DNA from 2 places in the Corynebacterium macclintockiae genome. Region 2 is predicted to be linked to the other one. Evidence: predicted binding sites of a transcription regulator. Region 2 holds the regulator's gene; the other holds the start of a gene.
The links. The regulator LexA, encoded in region 2, represses DNA repair genes until DNA is damaged. The targets are predictions, from matches to a motif close to CGAACANNTGTTCG.
Positions count from the first base shown of each region.

Region 1: the regulator LexA is predicted to act here: its motif matches at 7,748-7,761, upstream of L8U58_RS05720 (SAV_6107 family HEPN domain-containing protein).

Region 1 is NZ_JAKMUV010000005.1:14,111-29,286, reverse strand. Features, by position in the region: gene L8U58_RS05755 (Stk1 family PASTA domain-containing Ser/Thr kinase) at 1-877, opposite strand, end outside; gene L8U58_RS05750 (Rv2175c family DNA-binding protein) at 1,147-1,542, shown strand; gene L8U58_RS05745 (alpha-(1->6)-mannopyranosyltransferase A) at 1,442-3,070, opposite strand; gene crtI (phytoene desaturase family protein) at 3,070-4,824, opposite strand; gene L8U58_RS05735 (polyprenyl synthetase family protein) at 4,825-6,000, opposite strand; gene metF (methylenetetrahydrofolate reductase [NAD(P)H]) at 6,139-7,107, shown strand; gene L8U58_RS05725 (GNAT family N-acetyltransferase) at 7,104-7,697, opposite strand; gene L8U58_RS05720 (SAV_6107 family HEPN domain-containing protein) at 7,869-8,312, shown strand; gene L8U58_RS05715 (DUF3040 domain-containing protein) at 8,467-8,877, shown strand; gene mraZ (division/cell wall cluster transcriptional repressor MraZ) at 9,376-9,807, shown strand; gene rsmH (16S rRNA (cytosine(1402)-N(4))-methyltransferase RsmH) at 10,064-11,113, shown strand; gene ftsL (cell division protein FtsL) at 11,181-12,125, shown strand; gene L8U58_RS05695 (peptidoglycan D,D-transpeptidase FtsI family protein) at 12,250-14,142, shown strand; gene L8U58_RS05690 (UDP-N-acetylmuramoyl-L-alanyl-D-glutamate--2,6-diaminopimelate ligase) at 14,139-15,176, shown strand, end outside.
Region 2 is NZ_JAKMUV010000002.1:125,947-141,122, reverse strand. Features, by position in the region: gene hrpA (ATP-dependent RNA helicase HrpA) at 1-3,981, shown strand, start outside; gene nrdR (transcriptional regulator NrdR) at 3,978-4,475, opposite strand; gene L8U58_RS02290 (hypothetical protein) at 4,577-4,942, opposite strand; gene lexA (transcriptional repressor LexA) at 5,223-6,026, shown strand; gene L8U58_RS02280 (DeoR/GlpR family DNA-binding transcription regulator) at 6,087-6,920, shown strand; gene hflX (GTPase HflX) at 6,932-8,386, opposite strand; gene L8U58_RS02270 (hypothetical protein) at 8,455-9,234, shown strand; gene dapF (diaminopimelate epimerase) at 9,244-10,110, opposite strand; gene miaA (tRNA (adenosine(37)-N6)-dimethylallyltransferase MiaA) at 10,126-11,052, opposite strand; gene L8U58_RS02255 (DUF349 domain-containing protein) at 11,181-12,512, shown strand; gene L8U58_RS02250 (Rv2732c family membrane protein) at 12,509-13,222, opposite strand; gene miaB (tRNA (N6-isopentenyl adenosine(37)-C2)-methylthiotransferase MiaB) at 13,233-14,771, opposite strand; gene recX (recombination regulator RecX) at 14,837-15,176, opposite strand, start outside.

The sequences.
Region 1 (15,176 bases), on a different contig from region 2:
CGGGAACCTGGAACTCCGGGATATCCAGCTCCTCGGCGGTGCGCTCGACCGCATCCAGGAACTCGGTGCCGTCCTGGAAGCGCTGGCGGGGGTCGCGGTGGCAGGCTCGAAGTACCAGTTCGTCGATCTCCGGCGGCACATCAGGCATCAGGGTGCTCGGTGCCGGCACGGGTCGATTGATGCGAGCCATTGCCGTTTCCACGGCGGTGCCGCCCTTAAACGGGGTGCGGCCGGTCAGAAGCTCAAACAGTAGGATGCCCGCGGAGTACACGTCGCTGGCCTGCGTCAGGTTCTCACCGCGAACCTGTTCAGGGGAGAGGTAGCCGACGGTGCCGATGACCTGCCCATTGACGGCAGTGGTCGTTTCCGACTGCTCACCCATGGCGGTGTTGATTGCACGCACCAACCCAAAATCCGCTAGCTTCACGCGGTGGTCGTCGCTGATCAGTACGTTGTCGGGTTTGATATCGCGGTGAATCATTCCCTTCGAATGAGCCAGAGCCAGCGCGCCCAGCACCGGCTTCATCACCGCAACGGCCGCGTGGGGTGGCATGGGGCCGCGTTCCTTGAGGAGTTCGCGCAGCGATCCACCCTCGACCAGCTCCATGACCAGAAACACGTAGTCTTCGTCTACACCCTGGTCAAAAACGTTAACCAGGGTCGGGTCGCTAAGCTTCGCCACGGCGCGCGCTTCGCGTTCGAAGCGGGTGCGGAAGGCTGGTTCTTGGGCGAGCGCGGGATCCATCACCTTGACGGCGACTTCGCGATCCAGGCGGGTATCGATCGCTGCGTAGACGGTGGACATGCCACCGCGGGCGATTTGGGCGCCGATGCGGTAGCGCCCCTCTAGCAGGTCTCCCGGGTAAAGCTCGCTCACGTCTATTCTCAGCCTCGGTTTCTTTGCGGTCGTTTGGGTTCTTCTACAGGGTTATCTTGGGAGAATTGGTATGCAATGTTGCGCAATTATTCTAGTGGTACTCGTGTCATTATACGTTTAGAGTTACGCGCGCCCCTATTTGTTTCCGGTCGATCGTTGCCGAATGTTGCTGAATGTTGCCGAATGCTATTGACTCTTCTTGACGCCCACGCGCTACAGTGGCCACCGTGAGCAACCAAAACAAGCACGCAAACAACCACGACGCATCCATGCAGTCCGCGGACGCAAGCCAGGGAAAGATCCTCGACGAGGCAGTGGGCGGGGTTCCCGCAGGCGAAGAGGTCTTGCCCCTCCCCGACATTGCAGAACGGATGAACCTGGTGGTCACCCGGGTGATGGACATGCTGGGCAAGAAGCAGCTGCTGGCCGTAGTGGTCGACGGCGTGCGGTACGTACCCAGCCGATTCTTGGATGACGATGGACAGCTAAACCGGTTTGTTCCCGGAGCCATCGCTTTGCTGAGCGATGGCGGGTATTCCGATACGGAGATTCTGGATTACCTGTTTACTGAAGATGATTCTCTGCCGGGGCGACCGGTGGATGCCCTGCACGGGCACCTTGCCCGCGAGGTGATGCGCAGGGCTCAGGCGATGGCGATTTTGTAGTCCGCCAGGGCAGTGTGGGGGAGTAGTCCAGGCAGGCGTGGGCTACCCAGGCGAATACCGCAGCGATGGCGATAACCCACCACAGGGCGTAGAGGCGGTTGTTGCCGCCACCGTCGAACATGAAAGCCACCCACATGCAGAACACGCTGGTCAGGTAGATCAACCTCGGCGACTGGTTGGCTAGTGCAACTAGCGCCAGGGGCGCGGTGTAGTACCAGGGAAGTGTCACTGTATTGAGCACGCACGTAACGGCGTAGGCCACAGCCATGCCGGCGAAGGCGGTGCGCACGTCGTGGCGGAACAGCCACCACGCGACCACCAGACCCAGCAGCATGAGGGCGCTGCTGACGGGGCGGATTGCCTCCACCAACACGTTGAAGGTCAGATCGTCGTTGAAGCGCGAAAGCGGTGGTTCCAAAGAAGATGCAATGAACGATGGCAGGGCGAGGGGATTGATGACCTTCGAGTTGCCCGTGACCTCCGTGACCCAGCCCCAGGTTTGGTTGGTGGCAACGGTGATGAGGGCCAGGACTCCAACGCAGGTCGCAGCACTTGCCAGACCCGTCCACACCAGGGCGCCGAAGCGACGCCAGGTATCGCGGAGCTGCAGCCACCGGCGCTTACCTTCACTAGGCGGAAGTGGGCCTGCCACGCGCGCCACCATGATCCACACAGTGAAGGGAAGGGCGATAAACGCCGTGGCTTTCAGCGCAGCCGCTGCGCCGATCAGCGCCGCAGCCGCCAGGCCGCCAGCTACCGGTTGAACCCGCACGGCGCACAGGCAGCCCAACAGGATCAAAGCCATCATCAGGTTTTCGGTGTGCATTCCGCCGACCAGGTGCAGCACGCTCAGGGGGTTGAAAACCCCAAGCCATACCGCCACATCCGGGCGGACCCCCAAGTGGGATGCCAACCTAGCCACTGCCCAAGCCATGACCAGCACCGATGCGATGGAAAGAAGCTTGAAGGCAAGGATGCCGGAAGTAATGCTATCGCCGGTGATGGACGTGATTGCCTTGCCGAGACCCATGTGCAGTGGGCCATAGGGTGTGGTCGTGTTTCGCCAATCGGCGCTGACCTCGAAAAGCAGGGGGCCGGGGTTGGCGGCAGCGCCAACCTCGTAAGCGTTGAATCCATCGCGGGCCAGGGTTCCCTGCATTAGGTAGGAGTAAATGTCCCGGGACATCAAAGGGCCAGCCAAAACAAGTGGCCCAATCCAGGCCGCAACCGCAGACCGGCGAAGGGGCTGACCGTGAACAACAACGTGCCTGCCGATGACGATCCAGCTGAGGATCATCGCCAGAAGTGCCAGCCACATCACGACCGTCAGCATTCCAGCGGCATGGCCGAAAGTGAAGGAGCTTAGACCTAGCTCCTGCATGATTCCTCCGCGGGAACGGACAGCGCCGACGCAATGGGAAGTCAGCGTCAACAAGACACTGCCGATAAGCCCCAACCACACGGCACGGCTATAGCTGATCGCCTGCAGGCGGGATCGGGCCTTGTTTAGAAAGCCCTCCGCGGCCATCACAACACACCACCGCCGGTGATGCGCCGGGCGGCAAGCGCTCCGGAAAGAATCACGGTCGGCACGCCGACGCCGGGGGTCGTCGACGATCCGGCGAGCACCAGGTTATCCACCCCGAACGCCCGGGCGTTGCGGGGACGGAATGGCCCGGTTTGGGTGAAAGAATGTGCCAGGGCGAAGGGGGTGCCGGCACCGAAGCTGTGGTCACTGTGCCACGTTGCTGGGGTTTCCACCTTGGCGGCACAGAAGTGTTCTGCAATGCCGGTGTACCCACGCTGTTCCAGCACACCCAGGAGCTCTTGGACGTAGGGGGCCGTTACGTTGTCCCAATCGATATCCGCCGAGCGCAGGTTGGGGGCGGGCGCAAGAATGCTCAACGGCTCATAGGCAGTGCCGCCCGGCTGCACATCATCGCTTCCGGCAACGCGTTCCGGAACCGTCCGCGCCGGGCGGGTCAGCAGCAGCGAGGGGTCGCTCATGAGGCTGCCGCGCCCGCGGGTAGCCGTGATCTCGCGGAAGGTATCGTCCCAGGCCTCTCCAAAGCTGATGGTGTGGTGGCGCTGGGATTCCCACACACCGGATACGCCGGTCGGAATGGTGCCGTGAATGACTACGGCCGAGGGCGACCAGCGCAGCGGCGCAACCTTGCGCCACATGCGGCGGGCGAAGGAACGGGAAACCAGCGAGCTGGCGCGACCGGAGCGCGTCAACAAGCTGCCCACCACCGGCAGGTCGGGTGTTGCCACGACAGCGTCGCAGGCGATGTGTTCGCCCGAGCGGGTGTGCACTCCGGTGATGAGGTCCTCAGAGAAATCCACGCGCTCAACTGCGTCGGAGGTAATGATGCGTCCACCGGCAGCCCGCAGCGCCGCGGCCATGACCTCCGGCACCTCGCTCATAGAGAAGCCCGGGTAGAACACGCCCATGGTCGTATCCATGTGGGAAATAACGGTGTACACCGCACGTGCGTCCTTCGGCGCCACGCCCGCGTAAAGTGCCTGGAATGTAAACAGTCGCTGGAGGTCTGGGTCGGGCAGGTGCCGGGCGGCGGTCTTGCCGAGGCTGCCGAAGGCGCCGAGGGAGCCAAGGTGGCTGAGGTCGGACGCCGCAGCGGGCGTGGACAGCAAGTCCAGCGCCCCGTCAAAGTCCGCGGCCAGGAAGTTCTCGAAGCTAGCGCTGAACACGTCCTGCGACCACTGGCGGTGGGTGAGGTAACCGACCACCAGCTTGTCCGTCGCCGCGCTATCCAGCCCCTTGGCGGAAGCGAAGCGGCGAATCTCCGCGACCATAGCGTCGCGGTCAGCTAAGACCTCTATGTGCTGGCCACTGGCGAATTGCGCGTGGTAGGCCGGCGCCAGGCGCCGGGGAGCCCACGGGCGATCCAATCCCAGCTGCTGCACCGCCGAATCGGCGCGCAGGTCGAAGCCGACGGAAGCAACTGCCGACTCGACCAGTCCCGGCATGGTCAGCACCGTGGCGCCTGTGTCGGCAACGAAGTCGCCATGGGCACTGGTCAGCACCTCGCTACGGCAGCGGCCGCCAACCTCGCTGGCGGCCTCGATGACGGTCACATCACGTCCCGCGGAACGCAGGCGCAATGCGGCGGAGAGGCCAGCCAGCCCCGCGCCGATCACGACCACGCGCTCGCCATTGCCGGGCAGGCGACGGCGTAGCGTGGGGCGCGTCATGGGCACCAAGGGGCTCGGCAGGCTCAGGTGACGGCGACCGTCGGCAGAGCGGGTAGATAGCTTCATTTAAAACCTCCGGTGCGTTAGTTTTTCCGCCAGCTGAGTGAGTTCCGTGGTGATGTCTGCGCCCAAACCGCCCGCGCGCAGAGACTCGATCGCCCGTTGCGTGCGCGCCTCGATCAGTTTCTCCACCTCGGCCTGTGCGCCCGTGTCGTGGATGATGTCGCGCAGGCGTTCGATGTCAGCCTCTGTGGATTCCTCGCCCTTGCCCAGCCCCTTGCGCAGGGCGGTCGCCTGGGCGGCGTCGCCCCGACGCAGGGCTTCGTTGATGAGCGTGGTGCGCTTGCCCGTGCGCAGGTCATCGCCGGACGGCTTGCCGGTGACCTCCGGGTCGCCGAACACGCCCAGCTGATCGTCGCGCAGCTGGAAGGCCTCGCCGATATCCTGCCCGACGTTCCGCAGCATGTTGACGGTGCGCTCGCCCGCGCCTGCCAGTGCAGCGCCGATGTGCAGGGGGCGCGCGACAGTGTAAGAGGCCGTCTTGTACTTGATCACGGCAAAGGAATCTGCGACGTCCTCGCTGCCGTTCGCCTCGACGGCAATGTCCAGGATCTGCCCCGCGATGACCTCGGTGCGCATGGCGCGCCAGGCCGGGCGGGCACGGTGCAGCGCGTTGATGCTGAGCCCCGAACCGTTGTAAAGGTCATCCGCCCAGGCGAAAGCCAAGTCGCCGATGAGAATCGCCTGGCTGACCCCATAGTGTTGGGAGGAACCCAGCCAGCCGCGTTCGCGGTGGCGGGACTCGAAAGTGCGGTGGGCGGTGGGGAAGCCGCGCCGGGTATCGGAGCGGTCGATGATGTCATCGTGGATCAGGGCGCAGGCCTGGATGAACTCGAAGGACGATAGAGCGTTAAGCACTGCTGTCGAGTGTGCGCTGAGTTCTGCGGGGGCGGAGGACGGGGCGTCCATACCAATCCCACAAAGAGCATCCAGCGACCCGCCGCCGCCTTCGAGTGCCGCGCGGATACCTGCCCAGGCGAAGGTCGGGCGCACGCGCTTGCCGCCGTTAACGATGAAGTCGCGTAGAACCGCGATGGCGCCGTCAACGAGGGGGTTGATGTGAGAGAACTCCTGTTGGGATTGCTGCAGATACTTTTGCAGCTGCGTATCGACGGCGGCGGGAACAGCGGACAGTGGGGACTCGAGGTTCCAAGGGTGGGATGCCTGCTCATCGGTACTCATGGCTCCCTATTCTAAGGGGTTGAGGGCCGTGGGCGAAGAATAGAGCTATGGCGTGTGGGGGTGGGTTGCATGCAGGGAAACGCGGTGGAAAATCCGAAAACCTTGAAATGGACAGCTCTGTCTATATGATGTTTGGGTATGGCTAGTATCCGCAGGCAGGTTGCCGTATCCCAGTCCCTATCCCTCTTCACGCCGGGGCGCGTACCCTTCTCTGTTGAATTCATGCCGCCGCGCGACGATGCCGCCGAGGAACGACTGTGGAACGCCGCCGAAGCCTTCCACGACCTCGGGGTGAGCTTTGCCTCCGTGACCTACGGCGCCGGCGGTAGCACTCGCGAACGAACCCTGCGAGTGGCGGAGCGACTAGGGACCAAGCCGCTGACCACCCTGGTGCACATGACGTTGGTGCAGCACACCAAGGAAGAGCTGAAGGAGATGCTGCGAACCTACGCCTCCCTGGGGCTGACGAACCTTCTTGCGCTGCGCGGCGACCCGCCGGGTGATCCGAACGCCGAGTGGGTGGCCACGCCCGGCGGCCTGAACTACGCCAGCGAGTTGATCGACATGATCCGCGACATGCCGGAATGCGATGACTTCGATATCGGCATTGCCAGCTTTCCCGAAGGCCACTACCGCACCGGGTCGCTGGAGATGGATACGGAGTACACCCTGGCGAAGCTGCGCGCCGGGGCGCAGTACTCCATTACCCAGATGTTCTTCGATGTGGACCACTACCTGCGGCTGCGGGATCGCCTGGCCAAGGCTGATCCGGAGCACGGCCAGAAGCCGATCATTCCGGGGCTGATGCCGATCACGTCGTTGCGTAGCGTGCGCCGCCAGATGGAGCTGGCGGGAGCAGCGCTGCCGCCGCAGCTGGAGAAGCGCCTGTTGGATGCCGCAGCTGGCGACGAGGTGGCCAACCGCGACGCTATCCGCGAGGTCGGTATTGAAGTGACGACCGAGATGGCCGAGCGCCTGATCGCCGAAGGTGTGCCCGACCTGCACTTTATGACGATGAATAACGTGCGAGCCACCCAGGAGGTCTTGCACAACCTGGGAATGGCGCCGGCGTGGGGGCCGGGGCTTGGTCACGACATGGTGCGCTAGAGTCCGGCCCGCGTCCACTGCAGAATGCCGAACGGGCGGGGGTCTGCGGGGAACTTGAAGTTCCGCAGTACATCGGTGAAACCAGCCTTGCGATAAAGCTGCCAGGCTGCGTTCGCCTCGCCCTCCACCTCTGGCGTGGAGAGCATCACTGTGTTCTGTGGTGTTCGCTGCAGCAGGTTGTTCAGGATTTTGGTACCGACGCCCTCACCCTGCGCCGGTGGCAGAACATGTATCTCGGAAAGCTCTGCGTAGGCGTGGAGAATGCGGGAGATATCCGCGCGCGGGTGTCCGGCGAGCGCTAGTCCCCGCGCGACTTGGCGGTACCACCAGGTACTGGGGGAGCCGCGGAAGGTAAAGCCGATTCCCACGCAGCGCTGGCGGCTGTCATCTGGGTTCGGGGTGGAGTCCGCCTGGTGCAGTAGTGCCATGCTGCAGGTGAAGTCGGGCTGGGAGGCATTGTAAAACCACAACGATTTGCGCTGGGGGTGGGCTTCCTGGGGATAGCTCATCGCTGCGAGGTGAATATCGATGAGCTCGTCGAGGCGCGCGATGAATTGACGGTTGTTGGCGGGGAGGACGGATACGCGCATGGCCTCCATAGTGCCATCTGTGGGGAGGGCTTAGGTCTATATAGCGAATTAAAACATGTGTTCGAATAAGTGCTGGGGAGTATCGAGAGCTTGTCCGGGGTGCCTCCTATGGTGATGACTGAAAACAACAAGGCCGAAGAAGGGGGCTGCCCAATGAGGAAGGAAAGGCCAATGCAAGTAGATCAAGCACGGCAAGTAGATCAAACACGGCAGGTAGGGCGGATGGGGCGCGTGCGGCGCACCGTGAGCCCGCGCGGCTTCTTGGATGATGCGGAGCGCCAGTTGGAGCTTTCGCGTGCGGAGCTCAGGGAATCAGAGGCAATTGTTTACGCCTACCGGGCAGGGTTGCGAGCCGCCGGGGCGCTGATTGAATGGGAGATGGCATCGCGTAAGCGTCGCCCTAGCGGGAGTGCCTGGGCGAAGCTCCGGGTGCTGCGTCCAGATTTGGACGAGTGGTCAGAGGTCTTTGAAAAGCATGCGCGGGTAGCTAGCCGGGCGGGGTTGGGACTTAGCCAGGGGATCGCGCCCGATTCTCGCGGGACGATCTATCGCGACGCTTGTGAGTTGGTGGACGTTGCCCGCAGTGCCGTCGACTACCTGCCGAAGGTTGCTTAGGTCTGTTTAATTGTTGAAGAGCCTAATCGTTGTTTGAAAACCGCTGGCTGATGTAGGGTGGGTGAAGTGAAACTGCGGGTGAAGCGCGCGGGATGGAACTATTTCTCAGTGCCGAGCGTTGTCAAAAGTAGCCGCAAAGAAATGGGAGGTCGCGATGGCTCTATCGGAGCAGGAGCAGAGGATGCTCGCGGAGATCGAGCAGGCGCTGATCGCTGAAGATCCGCGCCTGGCGAAGCAGGCTTCCACCAGCGATAACCGGACGTTGAACTTCAACATTCGTTCCGTTGCGCTCATCGTTCTGGGGCTGACGGTGATGGTTGGTGGAATTGCCGCCGCTCAGCTGTCGCTGTGGTTTGTGGCGCTGAGCGTACTTGGATTCCTCATTATGTTTGGCGGGGGACTGCTGGCGTTTCAGCCGAATGAGGATCACGAGGCAGCTGCCATCAAGCGCTCCAAGTCTGGAAAGTCGGCGAAGAGCGCAGCTCGGCGAGCTTCCGGAGGTAGGGGTTCTGGGGGTCTAGGGGACAAGATGGAAGATAGCTTCCGTCGCCGCTTCGAGCGATAACCAACGACAACTAAAACCGGACAAACCACCGTTCCTTGCATCAAGGGGCGGTGGTTTTCTTTGTGTCGAATGGTGGACGCATTCACCACCTGTACGTATTCTTCCCCCACTTCACCCCACTCTGTTGGTTGACGGGTGGGTGTGGAGGGCGGGTAAGTGTTAATGAGAGGAGAATAATTGCTTACTGGCTGGGGGAATGGCTAAGCGATGGCTGGGGTGTTGGGTGGGGAGGCGGTGGCGTCATTAAGATAAACAGGCGAGGCACCGCCGGACTGAGCGTTGCTGTTGTGAAGAAAATAAAGAAAAGACATGCAAAAGACTTCGTGTTGTGGAGTTTGTGGGGGGAAGTGGGGTAAAGTGGGGATCGTTGGAGCGCAAAACTGCCAACGATCGCTAACTTCATAGGGAAACCGCTGGTCGGAGCTACAAACCGGCTCGCGCGCAAAACGGTACGGCAGCAAGGAACGCGAGGAACTTCAGAAGAAAGGGGCCGATGACATGTTTTTCGGCACCTTTACGCCGAAGCTCGACGACAAGGGGCGCTTGACCCTTCCGGCGAAGTTTCGGGAAGAGCTCACGGACGGCCTCATGGTTGTCAAGGGGCAGGATCGCAGCCTGGCTGTATATCCCAAAGCGGAGTTTCTGGTTCGCGCCAAGAAGGCCGCCGAAGCTTCGCGCACGAACCCGAAGGCGCGTGCGTTTGTCCGCAACCTGGCTGCCAGTGCTGACGAGCAAGCGCTGGATTCGCAGGGCAGGATCTCGGTCTCGGCACTGCATAGGAACTATGCGGGGCTGCAAAAGGAGTGCGTTGTTATCGGCAACGTCGACTTCATAGAGATCTGGGACGCCGAGAGTTGGGAGAGCTACAGCGCGGAGCATGAAGAGGACTTCTCGGACGGCGACGACGAGGTGCTGGCTTCCTTCCTCTAGGAAGTAGCGACCAGCGGTAATGAACCTGACAACTTCATAGTGAACAACAGAGTGTGCGCAGGCCCTTACCTGCGTGGACGACGCGGAATCTTGACGTACTTCCCCGATGTCAAGCCCGCACCCACGCAGGTGAGGCCCTGTTCGCACTCTTTTAACTTTTGAGTCACATACGTATCTATGTGACACATGAACTACATAGCACCCCAGATAAACCTGGATATTCCCAGAAGCAACGCCATTGGAAAGGAGGGAAACATTGACGCAGGACGCAGCGAATAGCGACGCGCAGCACGGCCACGTACCTGTCATGCGCGACCGAATGGTCGAACTGGTAGGGCAGGGCGTGAACAGCGATAACGCGCCCGAGCGCCCCGTCATCGTCGATGGAACCCTCGGCGCCGGTGGTCACAGCGAAGCTTTTCTGGACGCCTTTCCCCACGCAATCGTCGTCGGATTGGATCGCGACCCCAATGCGCTGGCGGAGGCGAACGAGCGGCTGGCTGGCTATGGCGACCGCTTCGTGTCCTACCAGACTCGCTTCGACGGAGTTACTGAAGCGCTCGAAGATCTGATGGGTCAGGGCGTGCTTCCCGAGAGCATGCGGGAACACGGGATCTCCGGATTCCTGTTCGACCTCGGGGTGTCCTCCATGCAGCTGGACCAGCCGGAACGTGGCTTCGCCTACGCGGTGGACGCCCCGCTGGATATGCGCATGGATCCCAGCAGCCCGCTGACTGCAGCGGAGATCCTGAATACCTACAGCCACGGCGAGATCGCACGCATTCTCAAGACCTACGGGGACGAGAGGTTTGCCGGGAAGATCGCTAGTGCTGTTGTGCGCGAACGTGACAAGCAGCCGTTCGAGAACTCTGGCCGTTTGGTCGAATTGCTCTACGCCACCATCCCAGCGGCTTCTCGCCGCTCTGGTGGTCACCCGGCAAAGCGAACCTTCCAGGCGTTACGAATCGAAGTAAACGCCGAGCTGGAATCGCTGGAGAACCTGATTCCGGAGATTTCGCGCTGGATGCACGTCGGCGCGATGGGTGTGTTCATGAGCTACCAATCGCTGGAAGACAAGATCGTCAAGAAGGCATTGGTGCAGCTCAGCACATCAAAGACTCCGGCGGGGCTGCCGATGGAGCTCCCTGGCATGGAGGCCGAATTCGAACTCCGTACTCGCGGCGCAGAGAAGGCCAGTGACGCGGAGATCGAAAGAAACTCCCGCGCAGCCCCCGTCAGAGTCAGAGCCTTCAGCAGGGTCAGCGACAGAGGGAAAACAACATTTCCCCTGGACACGCCCAGTTAGCTAAGCAAAACACCTACACCGCACTGATAGAAACAAACCCGGACCTCCGAAACTTCGGAAGGAAAACATGACCGCACCAGGCACCATCCGCACTCGCCGCCCACACAACGACCGCGCCGCCACCGGTACCCGCCCGGAACGCTCTACCTCCCGCTCTGCTTCTCGTTTTGCCGAGGGGCTGACCGAGCCCACTCGCCGCAACCGCAGCGACTGGAGCGGCACGCGTGCCGATCGTCCGAACCGTACCGACAGCACTGAGCGTATTGGACGTATCGGTCGCAGCGACCACAGCCGTCGCTTCGGTGGTAGCCGTACGGGCTCGCGCCAGCAGGTGTCGGTTCGCGGACGTCGCATTATCGCCCTGGAACGCGGCAACCCGCAGCTCACCCGTCGTATCGTATTCGCGGTTGCGGTTTTCGTCGTGGGTGTGATCTCCGTGATGGCCCTGTCCGGTGTGACGACGAAGCAGTCCTTCCAGATTGCCGAAGCGCAGAAGCGTAGCACCACCCTGGAAAACCAGATCGAAAGCCTCAACCGCGATGTAGCTAACGCGAAGTCCTCCGCAAATATTGCGAAGGAAGCTAGCGAGATGGGCATGGTGTCGCCCAAGCAGGCAGGCATCCTGGAGGACCAGGGCGGAAAGATTAAGGAGCGTCGCCCGGCCGAGGCTGAGGGCGGCAAGGAAGTCGTGGATGTCAACGGCAACGCCAAGCGACGGGGCGCTACTAGTGATCCGGAAAAGACCAACCGCGTCGAGGGGCTGCACCCGAATAACCCGGTCGTAGCCGGTGACCGTGCGCCGGACGTCAACGCAAGCGCTCCGGGGAATGCACAGAACTCCGGTGGCCTGCCGTACTCCGGCGGTCAGGCCGGTGCTCCGGCTGGTCGCCCAGGTGCTGCACCTGCTCCGGCTCCAGCGCCGGCGGCACCAGCCCCAGCTCCGGCACCGGCTGGACAGGCTCCGGCCGCTCCGGTTCCCGCAGCACCTCCGGCACCGGCGCCGGCTAGGTAATACGGCAAGCCCCAGTCAGGATCCCGAGCACAACGAAAACTTCAGACACGCCGGGGCGAACCCCGGCTTGTTTTCGTATTTGTGGGGACAATAGCCAAGAGTGAATTGAAAGGAGGACAACCACGTGTCGAAAACTAACGATCGCCGTTCCGCGCGGACGGTGGACGCTAACTCGTGGTTGATCCTCGATACCTCCGGCGCTCGATTTAGCAAGCGAGTTCGCCTTGTCCTCCTCGTCGTTTTCCTGACGTCCCTGTCCCTCGTTCTGCGCCTGGCGTGGGTGCAACTGGTAGCCAGCCCGACGCTGGCTACCCAGGCCCAGCTGCAGCGAACCTCCGTCATTACCGAGCCCGCTCTGCGCGGAGGAATCACGGATCGCAACGGCCAGACTCTTGCGTACACCATGGACGCGCGCAGCCTGTCGGTGCACCCGAAGAAGCTCGAGAAGTTCATGCAGGAGCGTCATGAACTAGACCCCGAAGGTGTGCCGGAGCCCAAGCAGCGCATCGAAGATATCGTCAAGCGCCTTCCCGAGATGATCAATAAAGAGGGCGACGACATCGAAGAAGACGATATCCGTGACAAGCTGACCAGCAACAACGACTACGAGGTGCTGGTCCGCAACGTCGACCCGGACATTGCCGAGAAAGTGGCCGAGGAGTTCCCGGAGATCACTGCCGAGCGCCAAGACCTGCGCCAATATCCCAATGGCGCCGTCGGCCAGAACATGATTGGCAAGATCAGTACAGATAACCAGGGACAGTTTGGCCTGGAACTGTCGCAAGATGCTCGACTGCAGGGCATCAACGGCTCCCGCACTGTGGATATTGCAGGCGACGGCTACCTGATCCCAGGATCCACCCGCGATGTGCATCCGGCCGTCAACGGCGATTCCTACCAGCTGACCATCGACCTGGATGCGCAGACCTATGTGCAGCAAGCGCTGCAGCAGGCCCGCGAGAAATCCGGCGCCAAGTCCGCCTCTGCCGTCGTCCTGGATTCCAAGACCGGGGAGATCATCGCCATGGGTTCCAGCGACACCATCGACCCGAACGGGGACATCGAAAAGCAGCTGAAGCGCAAGAAGGTCTTCGGCGATCGAGCCACCGCGGATTCCTTCGAGCCCGGTTCCGTGGCCAAGATCATGACCGCTGCCGCTGCCATCCAAGAGGGGAAGACCACCCCCGACGAAGTCCTGAAGGTACCCGGCACCATCAACATGGCAGGCGTGACCGTGAAGGATGCATGGGACCACGGCGAGGTTCCCTACACCACCACTGGTGTGTTCGGTAAGTCCTCTAACGTCGGCACCCTGATGCTCGCTCAGCGCTTAGGTGAGGACAAGATGTACGACTACTTCCGCAAGTTTGGCATTGGCCAGGCTGCGGGCGTCGGCCTGCCCTACGAGGTGGCGGGCTACATGCCGGAGCGCAATCAGTGGTCTGGTGGCACGTTCGCCAACCTGCCGATTGGCCAGGGTATGTCCATGAGTCTGCTGCAGATGAGCAGCATCTACCAGGCCATGGCGAACGACGGCGTGCGCGTAGAGCCAAGGCTGATCAAGAAAATCACCCGCGCCGACGGCACAGAGCTAGGGGCAGAGCCGGCGAAGGAAACCCAGGTCGTATCGCCCGAAACCGCCCGCACCACGGTGGACATGTTTCGGGCTGTGACCCAGTCGGACGAGACAGGCGTGCAGCAGGGATCGGGCGCCCCGGCGGCGATCAAGGGCTACCAGGTCTCCGGCAAGACGGGTACCGCGCAGCAGATCGACCCGAAAACGGGCGCCTATTCAAACTCCTCGTATTGGATTACCTTTGCAGGTATCGCCCCTTCCGATAAGCCACGCTTCGTGGTGGGGATCATGCTGGATAACCCGCAGCGCGGCACGGATGGTGGTGCGGGCGGCACGGCGGCGCCTCTGTTCCACGACATCATGTCGTGGATGCTCGACCATTACAATGTGCCGCTGTCTGAAAAGGCAGGGCCGAAGCTGATGCTGGAGGCAAACAGATGACATCTTTGGAACGTCTAGCCGAGATCTGCGGGGGAACCCTCACCGGCCCGTGGCAGGGCGTGGAGGTTTCCATGGCCGCGATCGGGTCCCAGGACGTGGAGCCCGGCGGCTTGTTCTGCGCTGTTCCCGGCGCGAAGGCGCACGGTGCGACCTTCGCCGCGGATAGCCAGGCTGCTGCGGTACTTACTGATGCCGCAGGACAGCGCATTATTGATGACGCCCCTACGCCGCTACCGTGCATCGTCGTCGACGACGTTCGCGAATGGATGGGGCCGGTGGCTGCAGAGATCTACGGCCACCCGGCACGCCAGCTAAAGACCATCGGCATCACCGGCACATCGGGCAAGACCACTACCAGCTACCTGGTGGAAAAGGCGCTGCTGGATTCCGGGAAGAAGGTGGGGCTTATCGGCACCACCGGTACCCGTATTAACGGTAACCCGATTCCGACGTCCCTGACCACCCCGGAGGCCCCCACGCTGCAGGCTTTGCTCGCACGTATGGTGGCCGAGGGTGCGACGCATCTGGTGATGGAGGTCTCCAGCCACGCGCTGGAGCTCGGGCGCGTGCGCGGGATCCACTTCGACGTGGCGGCTTTTACGAACTTGAGCCAAGACCACCTGGACTTTCACCCGACGATGGAGGACTACTTCCAGGCCAAGGCGCTGCTGTTCGAACGTGCTGAAGACGGCCAGCAGCCGGGCACGGCAGTGATCTGCTGCGAGGACGAATGGGGTGTTCGGATGCGCGATATCGCGCGGGAATACTCGCCGACCGTGGCGCTGTACCCGCAGGGAAGCGAGGAACCAGGAGACGCGCCGACGTGGTCCATTGCTTCCACCGAGGTCACGCCCAGCGGCCGCCAGCACATTCGGCTGACGATCGCCGGGGGTGCTGCCCCGCGGGAACTCGACTACAGCATCGGCATGGCCGGAGCGTTCAACCAGGCGAACAGCCTGGTCGCCCTGGCATGCATCGAAGCCGTTACCGGCGAAGTCCTGGGTGCCGACAGCCCGGCGGTCAAGGCGCTTGCC
Region 2 (15,176 bases):
CGCCGACGCCCGCAGAAGCGCCGTCGCCCCCAGTTCGTCCGCACCATCCCGCCGATTTCCTACCCCGACCTGCCGGTCTCGGAACGTCGCGAGGACATCAAGAAGGCCATCGAGAACAACCAGGTTGTCATCATTGCCGGCGAGACCGGCTCGGGTAAGACCACCCAGATCCCGAAGATGTGCCTTGAACTCGGCCGCGGTCGCACGCAGGTCATCGGCCACACCCAGCCTCGCCGTATCGCCGCCCGCAGTGTGGCAGAGCGCATCGCCGAGGAACTGGAAGAGGACAGTCCCGGCGGATCTTCCCTGGTCGGCTACAAGATCCGTTTCGATGACACGATCTCCAAGGAAACAGCCGTCAAACTGATGACCGATGGCGTGCTTCTCAACGAGATCCAGCGCGACCGCCTACTGCGCGACTACGACACGATCATCGTCGACGAGGCCCACGAGCGCAGCCTGAACATCGACTTCCTCCTCGGCTACCTCAAACAGCTCCTGCCGAAGCGCCCGGACCTGAAGGTCATCATCACCTCTGCAACGATCGATCCGGAAAGCTTTGCACAGCATTTTTGTGACGCCCACGGCTCCCCCGCCCCCATCATCGAAGTCTCTGGTCGCACTTACCCGGTGGAGATTCGCTATCGCCCGCTCGTTACGCAGCGCGAGAACCCAAAGACCAGCGAGGTCGTCGAGGTGGAAACAGACCCGCTGGACGGGCTGGTCGCTGCCTGCAAGGAGCTCATGCGCGCAGGTGACGGCGATATTCTGTGCTTCTTTTCGGGCGAACGCGAGATCCGCGACGCAGCCGAGGCACTGGAAGGCGAGTTCGCAGACCCCGGAGGCTCGCACAAGGTCGACGTGCTGCCTTTGTTCGGTCGCCTCTCCAACGCCGAACAGCACCGCGTGTTCCGCACCGGTCCGCGCCGCCGCATCGTACTGGCCACCAACATCGCCGAAACCTCGCTGACCGTGCCGGGCATTCACTATGTCGTGGACACCGGCTACGCCCGCATTTCCCGTTACTCCCACCGCACCAAGGTCCAGCGCCTCCCGGTGGAGCCAATTAGCCAAGCCAGCGCGAAACAGCGCTCCGGCCGCTCGGGCCGAATCGCCGACGGCATCGCGATCCGCCTGTACTCCGAGGAGGACTTCGAGGCCCGCCCCGAGTTCACCGATCCGGAAATCCTGCGCACCCACCTGTCCAGCGTGATCCTGTCCATGGCCGCGTTGGGCTTGGGCGATATCCAGAAGTTCCCGTTCCTGCAAGCACCCGATAGCAAGTCGATCCGCGACGGTGTGGCATTGCTGCAGGAGCTCGGAGCGTTGGCGTCAGAAAAAGAAGCAACGCTTACCCCCATCGGCCGCGACATGGCGCGCATCCCTACCGATCCGCGACTGGCGCGCATGCTGGTGGCAGGGCATGCGAACAACCTGATTGAACCGATCGCGGTTATCGTCTCCGCGCTGTCCATCCAGGACGTGCGCGAAAGGCCGTTGGAAAAGCAGCAGCAAGCGGATGAGATGCACGCGCGTTTCAAGGCGAACTCCGACTTCGTGAGCTTGCTGAAGCTCTGGAACTACCTGCAGCAACAGCGCCAGGAACTGTCGGCGAACAAGTTCAGAAAGCTGTGCCAGCGCGAGTTTATCCACTACGTCCGCGTGCGGGAATGGATGGACCTGGTGCGCCAGATGCTGTCCGTGGTGCAGGATTTGAGCTGGAAGATCCCCAATATTCGCCACGTCCGCGAGCTCGTCTTCGAGCCCGAGTCGATCAACGAGGATCTGGTCCACAAATCCGTCCTCAGCGGTCTATTGACGCATGTGGGTATGCGCGAGGGCAACTCCAAGCAGTTCACCGGCACCCGAGGGTCGCACTTTGTGGTGCATCCGTCCTCGCACGTGTCGAAGAAGCCGCCGCAGTGGCTGATGGCCGCCGAACTGGTGGAAACGTCGCAGGTCTTTGCCCGCACCGTAGGCCCCATCGACCCCAGCTGGATCGAAGCCATTGCGCCCCACATGGTGAAGTACAACTATTCCGAGCCAGTGTGGTCTTCCTCCCGCGGTGCGGCGATGGTGCATGAAAAGGTACTGCTGTTGGGCCTGCCGATCGTCGCGGATCGGATGGTCAATGCCTCCAAAGTGGATCGTCCCCTAGCCCGCGAATTGTTCATCCGCCATGCGCTTGTCGAGGGTGATTGGAAGACCCGTCACCACTTCTTCGCGCACAACCAGAAACTTCTGGCCGAGGCTACGGAGCTAGAGGATAAGGCTCGCCGTCGCGATATCGTTGTCGACGACCAGGTGCTATTCGATTTTTATGACGCCCGATTGCCAGAAAAGATCGTGTCCTCCCGACACTTTGATTCTTGGTGGAAGAAGGCTCGCCATAAGGATCCGCACCAGCTGGACTTCACCCTGGAAGCCCTGATCGATTCGCAGGAAGCCGCGCAGGCCGCCGACGACTTCCCCGATATTTGGCAGCAGGGCAGCCTGGAGTTTGAGCTGAGCTACGTCTTCCTGCCGGGCGATCCGGATGACGGCATGACTATGCGCGTTCCGCTACCTTTGCTGGCCAATGTCTCTGAGCCCGAGACCCGCTGGCTGGTGGCCGGAATGCGCGAGGAGCTAGCGGTGGCGCTGATCCGTTCACTGCCGAAGCCACTGCGTACCAGTGTGGTTCCCGCCAGCAACTTCGCTTCTGCCGCGTTGCAGAAGATGGTGCCCTTTAATGGGGATTTCGACTTCGCACTGGCGGAGGCATTGCGTGGGCTGGGTGGCCAGGGCATTAGCGCCCAGGATTTCGATTGGTCTCGGGTGCCAGGGCACCTGCGGATGCAGTTCGCGGCGATCGACCGCAGGGGCAAGGTCATCGAGAAGTCGCGTGACCTGCAGTACCTGCAGAACAAGCTATCCGGGCAGGTCACCTCCGCGATCGCGCAGGCGGCGGCGCGGTCCAACCTGGCTAGCCCCAGTGACGCCGCCCAGCATTCCCCGGCCGCCCGCAAGAGCAGCCAAGATAACAGGGGCAACAAGGACAACAAGGTCAACAACGGCACGGCTCGTGCCGGGCGCGGGAAAACCGCCGGAACATCCACCGGCGTGCTGGCTACCGCGGAGGCGTGGACGGCCGATGGCATCGGTGTGCTCCCGGAGACTGTTGAGACCATTGTCGACGGGCAGACTCTGCACACGTACCCGGCCATTGTCGCAAGCACGTCGACTGGCAAGTCAGCCAAGTGCGGAGTCACACTCAAGGCATTCCCTACCCGCCAAGCGGCTGATGCCCAGCAGTTCACGACGGTGCTGAACATGATGATCGACGCATGCACAGTATCCCCCAACCAGATGATCAAGGGGTTGCCACTGCGGCAACGGGTCGCCATGGAGCAGATCCCCGGAGGCGTGGACGGGCTGGTGAACGACGTGGTCGCGTTGGCCTGCCGGGACATGTTGATGAAGCTGGGCCCCATCATTCGGGATCCGGAGCGCTGCGAGGAGGTCGTGGCAGAAGCCCGCTCCCAGGGGCCTGGCCGGGTGCGCCAGTATGTGGTTGCTTTGGCGCCCGCGGTGCTGGCAGTGGCGGACATGACCGCAGAGCTGCAGGGGTGGTCCGGAACGGCCATCGACGATATGCAGCGGCAGCTGGACTTCTTCCTGGGCAAACACGCGATTGCACGCAATGGCATTGAGCACATGCGACATGTCCCCCGCTATGTGGAAGCGATGCGGGCGCGGTTGGAGCTGATGAAGCTGGATCCAGATAAGGAGGAAGATCTGGACGATGAGGTTCAGGAGGCCTTCGATCTGCTGGAGAAGACTAAGAAGCGCCTGCCGACTGCTCGCGCAGCATCACCGCAGATCAAGGAGGTGCGCTGGATGATCGAGGAATTACGTGTCAGTCTGTTCGCGCAGAACCTGGGCACCGCCCATTCTGTGTCCCTGCAGCGCATTCGCAAGAAGCTGGAAAAAATCCGCTAGCTTTCGGGATGCGAACTTTCGGAGCCGTCCTGCCGCTCTGCCAGGGCTTTGCGGTGTGCGCGTAGGGATTCGATTTCCTGCTCGAAGTCCTCGGCACAGTTGAAGGACTTGTACACGGAGGCGAAGCGCAGATACGCAACCTCGTCGAGGGTGCGCAGGGGATCCAGGATCGCCAGGCCAATTTGGTTGGCCGGCACTTGGGAGCCGTGTGCCACTCGTACTGCCTGCTCTACCTCGTGCGCTAGGCGTTTGAGCGCATCATCGGAGACATCGCGCCCTTGGCACGCTCGACGCACGCCTTTGATGACTTTCTCTCGGCTAAACTCCTCGGTCACTCCGTTGCGCTTAACCACCAACAGGACAGACCTTTCGATGGTGGTAAAACGCGTTTGGCATTGGCTACACTCCCGGCGGCGGCGAATGGACACGCCCATTTCGATGGAGCGCGAGTCAACTACGCGGGAGGAGTCCGAGCTACAAGAAGGGCACAACACGCCCCTAAGCCTAGTCTCCCCCTCCCTCGCACACAGAACCCGAACAAAAACCTACAAGCACACTCGCGTTCACCCGCGATAGCTTGGGCTAGGTTTGCGTTTTAGGGCGCAATGAGCGGGGCCAGCCCCAGTAGCATCGACGTTGCAGCCAAAGAAACAATGGTGGCTCCTGGAGAGTGCACAACTCTGTCAACACGAGCGTAGAAACGATCCATTCGTCCCTTCGGGCGATCGAACATGTATTCACTCCGGCCTGCGATACGATCCATACGATCGCGGGAAACGGGTCGAACAGTGGGCGCGTTGGAATACCCATAGGTGTTCGAATTAGGAGCACTGTCCAGCGCCCGCCAATCGGGCTTGCGAATCTGCGGGCGGCGCAGCGGAGCGCAACGATCGATGGGCAACACACGCCCAGACTTCAGCGACTGACGGGTGTTTTCTTGTCGTACAATCGAGGTGGTCACGTGGTTTCTCCTTCTTAGATCCGCGCTTGCCACTAAGGGGTAACGCGCTTCGTATCTCTTACTGCGGTTCACAGTGAACCAGTCGCTCCGGACAGCGTTCGAAAATCTCTCCATCATTTCGCTCGCCTGTTCGAATTAAGAACCTGTGATGAAATTTAGCACGCATGTTCGAGACTGTCTAGTGAAATCCAAACTTTTTCGAACACATATGCTAGAACTCCGTTCGATTTCGGGTACTATTGGATTCGATCGTGAAACACCGCCGGAATGAGGTACCCCTGTGAGCACCGACGAATCCCCCACCACCCCGAGCGCAAGCGCTAACCACCGCCGCAAACTGGGGCGCCCGCCGAAGTCGGAGGCCGACAAGCGAGCGGAGAAGCAGGCTGAGAAGGAGGGCAAGAAGCCAGCCCTCAGCACCCGCCAACGCCGCATCCTCGAGGTCATCCGCGATTCGACGGTCATTCGTGGCTACCCGCCAAGCATCCGAGAGATCGCGGACGCGGTAGGCCTGCATTCCACCTCCTCGGTTTCCTACCACCTCACGCAGCTGGAAAAGCGCGGCTATCTCCGCCGCGATGGCAAGCGCCCCCGCGCAGTGGACGTGCGCTCGTTTGATGGTGGTCAGCTGGTCAATCAGGGCAAAGCCCCTGCCGCCTCGTCTTCCCCCCGCACTTCGCAGCCTTCTGAGAACGAAGAGCTCATGCCGGAGGCCACCTACGTACCGGTGGTCGGGCAGATCGCCGCGGGCTCGCCGATCCTGGCCGAGCAAAACGTCGAAGCGCACTTCCCGCTCCCCCAGGAGCTCGTAGGCAACGGAGAGCTCTTCCTGCTGCAGGTGGTTGGTGAGTCCATGCAGGACGCTGGCATCTTCAACGGCGACTGGGTCGTCGTACGCTCCCAGTCGGTTGCCGAGTTCGGCGATTTCGTTGCCGCGATGATCGACGGCGAAGCCACCGTCAAGGAGTTCCACAAGGACGGTGACGGCCTGTGGCTGCTGCCTCATAACCCACTGTTCGAACCCATTCCTGCGGAGGAAGCAACGATCTTGGGTAAGGTCGCCGCCGTCCTACGCAAGATCTAGGCTCCCCCCATTGGTTCTGACGCCACCGTCTACCGCCCGCAAACCACTAAAGTATCGCGTATGGAATCAGCAGAACGGCGCCGTCAGATAGCTTCCCTTACCGCCATTCATGGCAGGGTCACTGTCAATGAACTGGCGGAAAAGTTCGGCGTCACCGCAGAAACAATTCGCCGTGACCTCGCCGTCCTCGACGAGGGTGGGGAGCTCTTCCGCGTGCACGGCGGCGCCGTTCCGGTGCAGAACTTCCGAACGGACTTCACCACGCTCGCGGCCAGGTCAAAGGCCTCCCTCAATGCCAAAAGAGCTATCGCCAAGGCGGCGGTTTCCCTGCTGCCGGATACCGGCAGCACCGTATTCATCGACGCGGGAACCACCACCGGCATCTTCGCCGAAGCCATTGCCGAAGCAAACGCTTCGAACGACCCGGAGCGCATGGCACCGAAGCTCAACATCGTCACCAACTCGCTTTTCATCGCCACGACGCTGGCGGAATCCCCCCGCTGCGACGTGCAACTAATCGGTGGCCACGTCCGCGCGGCTTCGCAGGCGGTAGTTGGCGACTTAGCTACCCGCGACATTGGCGTGCTCCACGCGGACGTCGCCTTTATCGGCACTAACGCACTCACGATCGAACATGGGCTTTCCACCCCAGACGCGCAGGAAGGCGCTATCAAGCGCGCTATGGTGGCGAACTCCGACCGCGTGGTCGCGCTCTGTGATTCCACGAAGTTCGGCCTCGATTACCTCGTCAGCTTCGCCAGCATCCAAGACATTGGGGCGATCGTCACCGACCACGACGCGCCCGCCCCCCTACGTCTCAGAGCTGCAGAATCTGGGCATCGAGGTCACCTTCCCGGCCTAACTACTCGTGCCCCACCGAGCCGACTCCACTAAGCCGGCTCCGTCTACTCGGCGACGATGAACTCTTTGAGCTCTTTAGCCACCACCGTGGGCAAGCGTACGTCCAGGCGGGTGCCGGCGGCGTCGTACTCCTCGGCAATCACCGTGCCCAGCTCGTGCACCCTCGCCACCACATCGCCCCGCTCGAAAGGCACATGCAACGTCACGTGGGAATCCAAAGAGTTCAAGAACAGTTCCAGCTGCGCCTCTAGCTCCGGGATGCCCTCGCCCGTCTTCGCCGACACAAACACAGCATCCGGCACCCGGTGGCGCAGCTCAGCCAGCACCAGCGGATCGGCCGCGTCGACCTTGTTGATCACCAAGATCTCCGGCGGCGCTGCCTGTCCGGATTCCTCCACAATCCCGCCGATGACCGTGTTGACGGCTTTGATCTGCTCCAGCGGGAATGGATCCGAACCGTCCACAACGTGCAGCACCACATCGGCGGCCAGCACCTCCTCCAGGGTGGAGCGGAAAGCCTCCACCAGCTGGGTCGGAAGGTGGCGGACGAAGCCAACCGTATCGCTGAACACCACGGCGCGACCATCGGCCAGCTGCGCGCGGCGAGAAGTCGGATCCAGGGTGGCGAAAAGTGCATCCTCCACCAGCACGCCCGCGCCAGTCAGCGCGTTAATCAGCGAGGACTTGCCCGCGTTCGTGTAACCGGCAATGGCGATCTGCGGAATGGCGGAAGCATCACGCCGCTCGCGCTTGACTTCGCGGGAGGTCTTCATTGCCGCGATCTCCTTGCGCAGCTTCGCCATATCGGAGCGCAGGCGGCGACGATCCGCCTCGATCTTCGTCTCACCCGGACCGCGCAGGCCCACGCCACCGTTAGAGCCTGCACGGCCACCAGCCTGGCGGGACAGCGCGCCACCCCAACCACGCACACGCGTAATCAGGTACTCCATCTGCGCCAGCGAAACTTGCGCCTTACCCTCCTTGGACTTCGCGTGCTGGGCGAAGATATCCAGGATCAGCATGGTGCGATCGATGACCTTGACATCCAGTGCCTTCTCCAGCGCAATCATCTGGCCGGGGCTTAGCTCACCGTCGCAGACCACCGTATCTGCCCCGGTTTCCTGCACCACTGACTTCAGCTCCTCGACCTTGCCGCGGCCGATGTAGGTGCCGGAGTCCGGCTTGTCGCGCCGCTGGTAGAGCATGTCCGCCACCTCGGAGCCCGCGGTTTCCGCCAGGGCCCGCAGTTCCTCCAGGCTCGCCTCGACCTGCGCGATCGTCCCGGTGGTCCACACGCCAACCAGCACGACCTTTTCCAGCCTCAGCTTGCGGTACTCAACGTCGTAGCCGTCGGACTGCTCGTCTGTGTAGGTATTTACTCCGCGGGACAACCGCCGGAGGCTAGAGCGCGCCTCCAAATCGAGCTCGCCGACCGTGGGCGCCGCAGGCGAATCATAAAGGTGTGTAGTGTGTTCGGTTCTATCCGTCTTTTCCGTCATTACGCTCTATTTTTACCTGTCAGGGGACGTAAATAGGAAATTTGGTGTAGAGGACTAGAGTGGTGGGCATGATTCCTGAACTCCGCAGCATTGGTATGGATTTCCCCAAGTGGCAGGACGCCCTGGAGGCCACCTACTCCTCGGGTAGCCTCGCCGTCTCGGGCGAGGTTCGCGGCGGCCAGGTTCTGCAGTTCGACGACCCTTCGGGCGCCCGCCTGGTGGTGCTCGCCGTCGAGCCCTTCGGCTCCTTCGGCAGCTTCACCGGCGGTGTGCCCGCCACGGCGCACTTGTCGATGTTGAACGACATCATCGGCGTGCTCGATGTTGTGGACGACAGCCCCATGCTGCAGATCGCCGGCCAGCAGGCACCGACGATCGCTTCCCTTACCGCCACGATCGCGCAAGGGCCTTTGCTTGTGGACGCCCCTTCGTTGGAGTACCACCAGTTCCACATTGGGGCTCTGGCCAGCTCCGTGCGCGTGTACGGGAACTCGACTGAGTTCGCCAAGGACGGCGGCCTAAAGATCGGAGTGGTGGATTCGAGCGGTCTGCAGGACATCAACTCCCCTGCCGCTACCCCGCACGCCACGGCCAACATCGCCGTGGAGGCCTCCGATTGGTCCCGCAAGATTAACGCCCTGACCGGCCAGAAGTTCTGGACGGCAACGGTGACCTCCCCCTTCGAGTTCACGGTAGTTCTACCCGAGGATGCGGTCGACGAGGAACTCGCACAGTCCGATGCTCCGTTGATCGTGGCCGGCACCGTGCAGTTCACCGCCAGCACCGTAGAGGCCGCCGGTTGTGGCGGCGCCTGTGGATCCGGCAGCTGCGGCTGCGGAGGCCACTAAAAAGGGCCGCTAAAGAACCGTCTGCCCCCAGGCCACGATCGCAGACGGCCCGCGCAAGACGGAACCTTCCGCGGAGATCTCCACCTTCACCTCGCCACCTGGAACGTGCACGGTGACGGTACCTTCGGCCCGTTCGGCGTCCGCAAGAGCAGCCACAGCGGCGGCAACAGTGCCGGTGCCGCACGAGCGAGTCTCGCCCACCCCGCGCTCGTGGACGCGCATGTGCACCGCGCCCGCCTCATCCAGCGGCGTGAGAACCTCCAGGTTCACGCCCGCCGGGAAGAACTCCGGGTCGAACTGTACCTGCTGATCGATGGGCATTTCCCGGAGCTTGTCCGCAGTAAGACTCGGAATCACCGCGGCCAGGTGCGGGTTGCCCATGTCTACCCCAAGCCCCGCAACCTTCACGTCGCCGACCTGGGCGGTAGAAACTCCCAGCACCTGCGGGGCGCCCATCTCCACGCTGACTATGGCGTGCTCCTGATTTTCGCCGGTCACCTCGTGGACCTCTACCAGCTTGCGGCCTGCGCGGGTGCCGATGCCGAACTGCTCCCCTGCCTGCACCTTCCCCTGCGAACACAACACGTGGGCGAACGCGCGCACACCGTTACCGCACATCTCCGCCAGCGAGCCGTCGGCGTTGCGGTAGTCCATGAACCATTCGTCACCGTGCACGCCCTCGGGCAAGTTTGGCAGCACGCCGGCGTTAACCAGAGCATCGGCAGTGGCAATGCGAATCACCCCGTCGCCGCCGATCCCGGCCCGCCTATCTGCCAGGACGCGCACGCGCTCTTCGGACAGCTGCACTTCCACGGCCTCGTCGAGCAACACCACGAAGTCGTTCTCCGTGCCGTGGGCCTTCATGAACTCGATCACTGTAGGGAACTCCTTCTAGTCGTTTAATCCCAGTGCTTCCGTCGCTACGCGCACCGGGTCGGGAGAGTCGGCGTCAATCCACACAATCCGCTTATCGCGCCGGAACCAGGAACGTTGCCGCCGAGCATAGCGACGGGTGCCGGTAATGGTGCGATCCACGGCTTCCTCGTACGTCAGCTCGCCGGCGAAATAGTCCAACACCTGCGCGTAACCGATAGCCTGGCCGGCGGTGGATTCGCGGACCAGGCCTTCGCCGACCAGAGCCCGCACCTCGTCGACGAGTCCCTGGTCGAACATCTGGCGAACCCGCAGCTCGATGCGCGGGTTGAGCCATTCGGCGGGAGCGTTCAGCCCCAACAGGCGCATGTTCCACCGTGGTGTGGAGTCCTTCGGGGGCTGCGAGGCCGCGAAGGGCTTGCCGGTCAGTTCAATGACTTCGAGGGCGCGGACGGTGCGGCGGGGATCGTTGTCCTCGATGATCCGGGCGGCCTCGGGGTCGATCGTCGCCAGGTGCTGGTGCATGGCAGCCACGCCGCGTTCGTCGAGTTGGCGCTGCCACTTTGCGCGCACGGCCGGATCGGTCGGAGGGAAGTCCCACTCGTCGACCAGCGCCTGGACGTACATCATGGAACCGCCGACGATGATGGGCACCTTGCCGCGGGAAAAAATTTTCTCCACGGTCTCGATCGCCCCATCGCGGTACTCCGCCACGCTGGCTGGCTTGGTGACCGGCCAGATATCCAGTTGGTGATGCGGGATGCCCTCCCTTTCGGATTCCGGAACCTTGGCCGTGCCGATATCCATGCCGCGGTACAGCTGCATAGAGTCGATATTGACGATTTCTCCGTCCAGCTGCTTGGCCAACGCCAAGGAGATTGCCGTCTTGCCGGACGCAGTGGGGCCGACGACGGCAATGGGGCGCGGACGGGTGGAGGAATTCATAGGAAACCAGTGTAGCCGCCCCAGTGCACCGCCCAAGATCCCCCACCAAGGTGCTGGCTGGTGTAATAATGACCTCATTGCCTGTGAAGGCGATTGGAACGTTTTGGTTTTAGGTAGGAGTATCCCCAATGACTGATCTCACGAATTCTCGTCCGGTTCCCAAGCCCGGTCCAAAGCCCGGCCCGAAGCCGGGACCGAAGGTGGTTCAGCCCGGGAGTGTCTCTATTCCCAAGAACGACCCCGCGCAGTTCGGCCGTGTAGATAACCAAGGAGTGGCCTGGGTGAGGACACCCGAGGGCGAGCGCCAGGTCGGCGAGTTTAAGGCCGGCACCCCGGAGGAGGGGCTGCAGCACTTCGGTGCGCGCTACGACGATCTGTGCACCGAGGTTCAGATGCTCGAGGCCCGCCTGACTAACAACCCGGAGCAGGCCCCGACCATTCGTCACGATGCCCAGGCACTGCTGGATTCGCTGAGCACCGCGGCGGTGATCGGCGATATCCCGGCGCTCGAGGCGCGACTGGAAAAAATTTCTCAGCGCACCCAGACCGCCGAACAGGAGGTCGCGGAGGCCAAGAAACAGCGCCGGGCGTCCGCTCTGGAGAGCAAGGAGGAGCTGCTGGCGGAGGTCGAGTCGATCGCTGCGGCAGACCCCTCTACAGTGAATTGGAAGCGCTCCGGCGAGCGCATCCGCACCATCGTCGAACAGTGGCGCGCCATCAAGGGCGTGGATCGTGCAAAGGACGACGAGCTGTGGAAGCGTTTCTCCTCTGCCCGCTCCGAGTTCAACCGCAAGCGCCAGGCACACTTCGATGAACTCGACCGCAATCGCGAGCGCGCGCGACTAAGGAAGGAAGACCTTATCGCGGAGGCCGAGGCTCTGCAGGATTCCACGGATTGGGGTGCCACCAGCGCCAAGTACCGCGACCTGATGAGCCAGTGGAAGGCAGCCGGCCGCGCCCCTCGCAACGTGGACGACCAGCTGTGGGAACGCTTCCGCAAGGCACAGGACGTATTCTTCGCCGCGCGCAAGGCCACCAACGCGGAAAAGGACAAGGAGTTCGAGGCGAATGCGGAGGCCAAGCAGGCTCTGATCGACGAGTACTCCCCCAAGGTCGATCCGCAGGCCCACGGCGTGGACAAGGCCCGCAAGGTGCTTCACGAGCTACAGGAGAAGTGGGAGCAGATCGGCTTCGTCCCCCGTGGCCGAGTCCGCGAATTTGAGGACAAGATCAAGGCCATCGAGTCCCGCGTTGAGGAAGCTGCCGATGCCGAGTGGCGCCGCACCGACCCGGAGGCTCAGGCACGTGTCGCCCAGTTCCAGGCCAAGGTTGACCAGTTCACCCGCGAAGCCGAGTCGGCGGAGAAGGCCGGCAACGCCTCCAAGGCAGAGAAGCTGCGCGCACAGGCCGCCCAGTGGCAGGAATGGGCAGATGCCGCTGCGGCGGCGCTAGAAAGCTAGCTCTCGGAATCCTGCTCGGAATCCTGCTCGGCTTTCTGCTCCGCCTTGCGCTGGCGCCGAGCCTTCGCGCGGGCACGCCGGTCATCGACGATCTCGGCTACCTCGCATTCCTCAATGCCCGTGCGTAGGCGCTGCTGCGCCAGACGGGATTCCTCGTCCCGGTGCGCTTCCTCGCGCCGCGCGGCCGCCAGGGCTCGCTGCAGCGGGTTCTTCTGGAACACCACGGCCGACATGGCGATAAACAGCACCGTCAACCCAAGCAGGCTGAAGACCAGCGGGATCGCCGGCCCGTCGCCCGTGAGTGTCGGCGGGCGGGTCTGCCGCATCCACACGGCAAACACGTTGTACCACCAGGCCACGCCCGCAAAAGCCCAGGTCACCCAGGCCACCATCCAGGACTTGGAAACGATGGTGCCAATCGTCAGCAAGATGGCAGTCAGTCGGAGCCAGGAAAAGATCATCTCCGGCTTCGTCGTATCGTTGTTCTGCGCCACCGGCGTATCGAAGAGCACGTCGAAGCCGCGCACGTCGCCCGCGTGCGGCAGGAAAATAGTGATCAGCGGAACCAGCAACCCGAAGGCCAGCAGAGGCATGTAGCGCCCCAGCACCACCTGGCGCGCGACCTTGCGCTCGGCACCACCGAGGTCGTCCCGGTACTTCGCTAGCCGGTCCACCTGATCTGCACTGTTGTCTGTTTTTTCCTTACTCACAGCGTCTTCTTTACTCACAGCCACATCCTCCCGTGCTGCATCCGCCCGCCGTGGTCGGCTCGGGCTTCTTGATGCTGGGCATTCCGAGCCCGACGCCCACAGGCGCCGTCGTCGGAGTCTCCCCCAGCTCTGTCATGTCCCCAGCCCGGGTGCGCCTGTGGCTCGCAACTCCGCCGTCGGCGATGAGGAAGTGTGGCGCGGCGTCAGTAATAACGACCTCCACGACATCACCTGCGCGGATATCGCCCTCCGGTGTGAAGTGCACGAGGCGCCCGTCGCGGGCACGACCGGAGCGGCGTTGGGTGCGGTCGTTTTTGCGGCCATCCGCCTGCACCAGCAGCTCCTGGGAAGTGCCGATGAGCTTGCGGTTCTCCTCCTCGCTGATGCGCTCCTGCAGCGCCAGCAGGCGCTCGTAGCGATCCTGCACCACAGCCTTCGGCAACTGGTTTTCCATCTCCGCAGCGGGAGTACCAGGGCGCGGCGAGTATTGGAAGGTGTAGGCGCTAGAGAACCGGGCCTTCTCTACGACGTCCATGGTCGCTTGGAAGTCCTCCTCCGTCTCGCCCGGGAAGCCGACGATGATGTCCGTGGTGATCGCCGCGTGCGGGATGCGCTCGCGCACCTTGTCGAGGATCGCCAGAAACTTCTTGGAGCGGTAGGAACGCTTCATGTCCTTCAGCACCTTGTCCGAGCCGGACTGCAGTGGCATGTGCAGCTGCGGGCAGACTGCGGGGGTTTCGGCCATCGCGTCGATTACGTCGTCGGTGAACTCGGCCGGGTGGGGGCTGGTGAAGCGCAGGCGTTCCAGGCCTTCGATCTCGCCGCAGGCGCGCAGCAGCTTGGAAAATGCCGTGCGGTCGCGCTCCAGGGTCTCGTCGGCGAAGTTCACGCCGTAGGCGTTGACGTTCTGACCCAGCAGCGTCACCTCGCTCACGCCCTGTGCCACCAGCGCCGTGACCTCGGCCAGGATCTCGCCGGGGCGGCGGTCCTGTTCCTTGCCGCGCAGCGCGGGCACGATGCAGAAGGTGCACGTGTTGTTGCAGCCGACGGAGACGGACACCCAGCCGGCGTACGCGGATTCGCGCTTGGCTGGCAGCACGGAGGGGAACTCCTCCAGCGAGTCGAAGATCTCCACCTCTGCCTTGTGGTTGTGCGCGGAACGCTCCAACAGCGTTGGCAGCGACCCTAGGTTGTGCGTGCCGAACACCACGTCGACCCATGGTGCTTTGTCCACCACGGTCTGCTTGTCCTTCTGCGCCATGCAGCCACCGACAGCGATCTGCATGCCGGGGTGTTCGTCCTTGATGGCCTTCATCTGGCCGAGGGTGCCGTACAGGCGCTTATCTGCGTTTTCCCGTACCGCGCAGGTGTTGAAAACCACCACGTCCGGGGTTGCGCCCTCATCTACGGGGACGTATCCGGAGTCTTCGAGCAGCCCGGACAGTCGCTCGGAATCGTGGACGTTCATCTGGCAGCCGAAGGTGCGCACCTCGTAAGTACGCGCGGCACCGCTGGTCTCGCCCGTTTGCGTCTGAATCGTCTGTGTCACGTGGATTACCCTACCCCTTCCATTGCTGCGTTTACGAAAGCGCGGTTGTTACCTAGTGACGCCCGCTACAACTCCTCTAGTCGCGCGTCCAGCGCGCGGCGCGCGTGGCGCAGCGCTAAGCCCTCCGGGAACCCGCGACGGGCGGCAACGCCCACCACACGTCGCAGAGCCTTGTCGTATTCCTTGCGATCGGCGGGTCGGGTCTTGATACTGGCTGCCTTCTTGGTCACCAGATCGTCGAGGATCCGTTCCTGGGACTCGTCATCGACCTGCGCCAAGGCATCGTCGATCAGCGGGGAGGCGATCCCCTTCTGCTGCAGTTCGCGGCGCAATACAGCAACGGATTTCTTTTGGTTCTTCTCCCGCTGGCGCACCCATTCGTTGGCAAACTCGGCATCGTCCAAC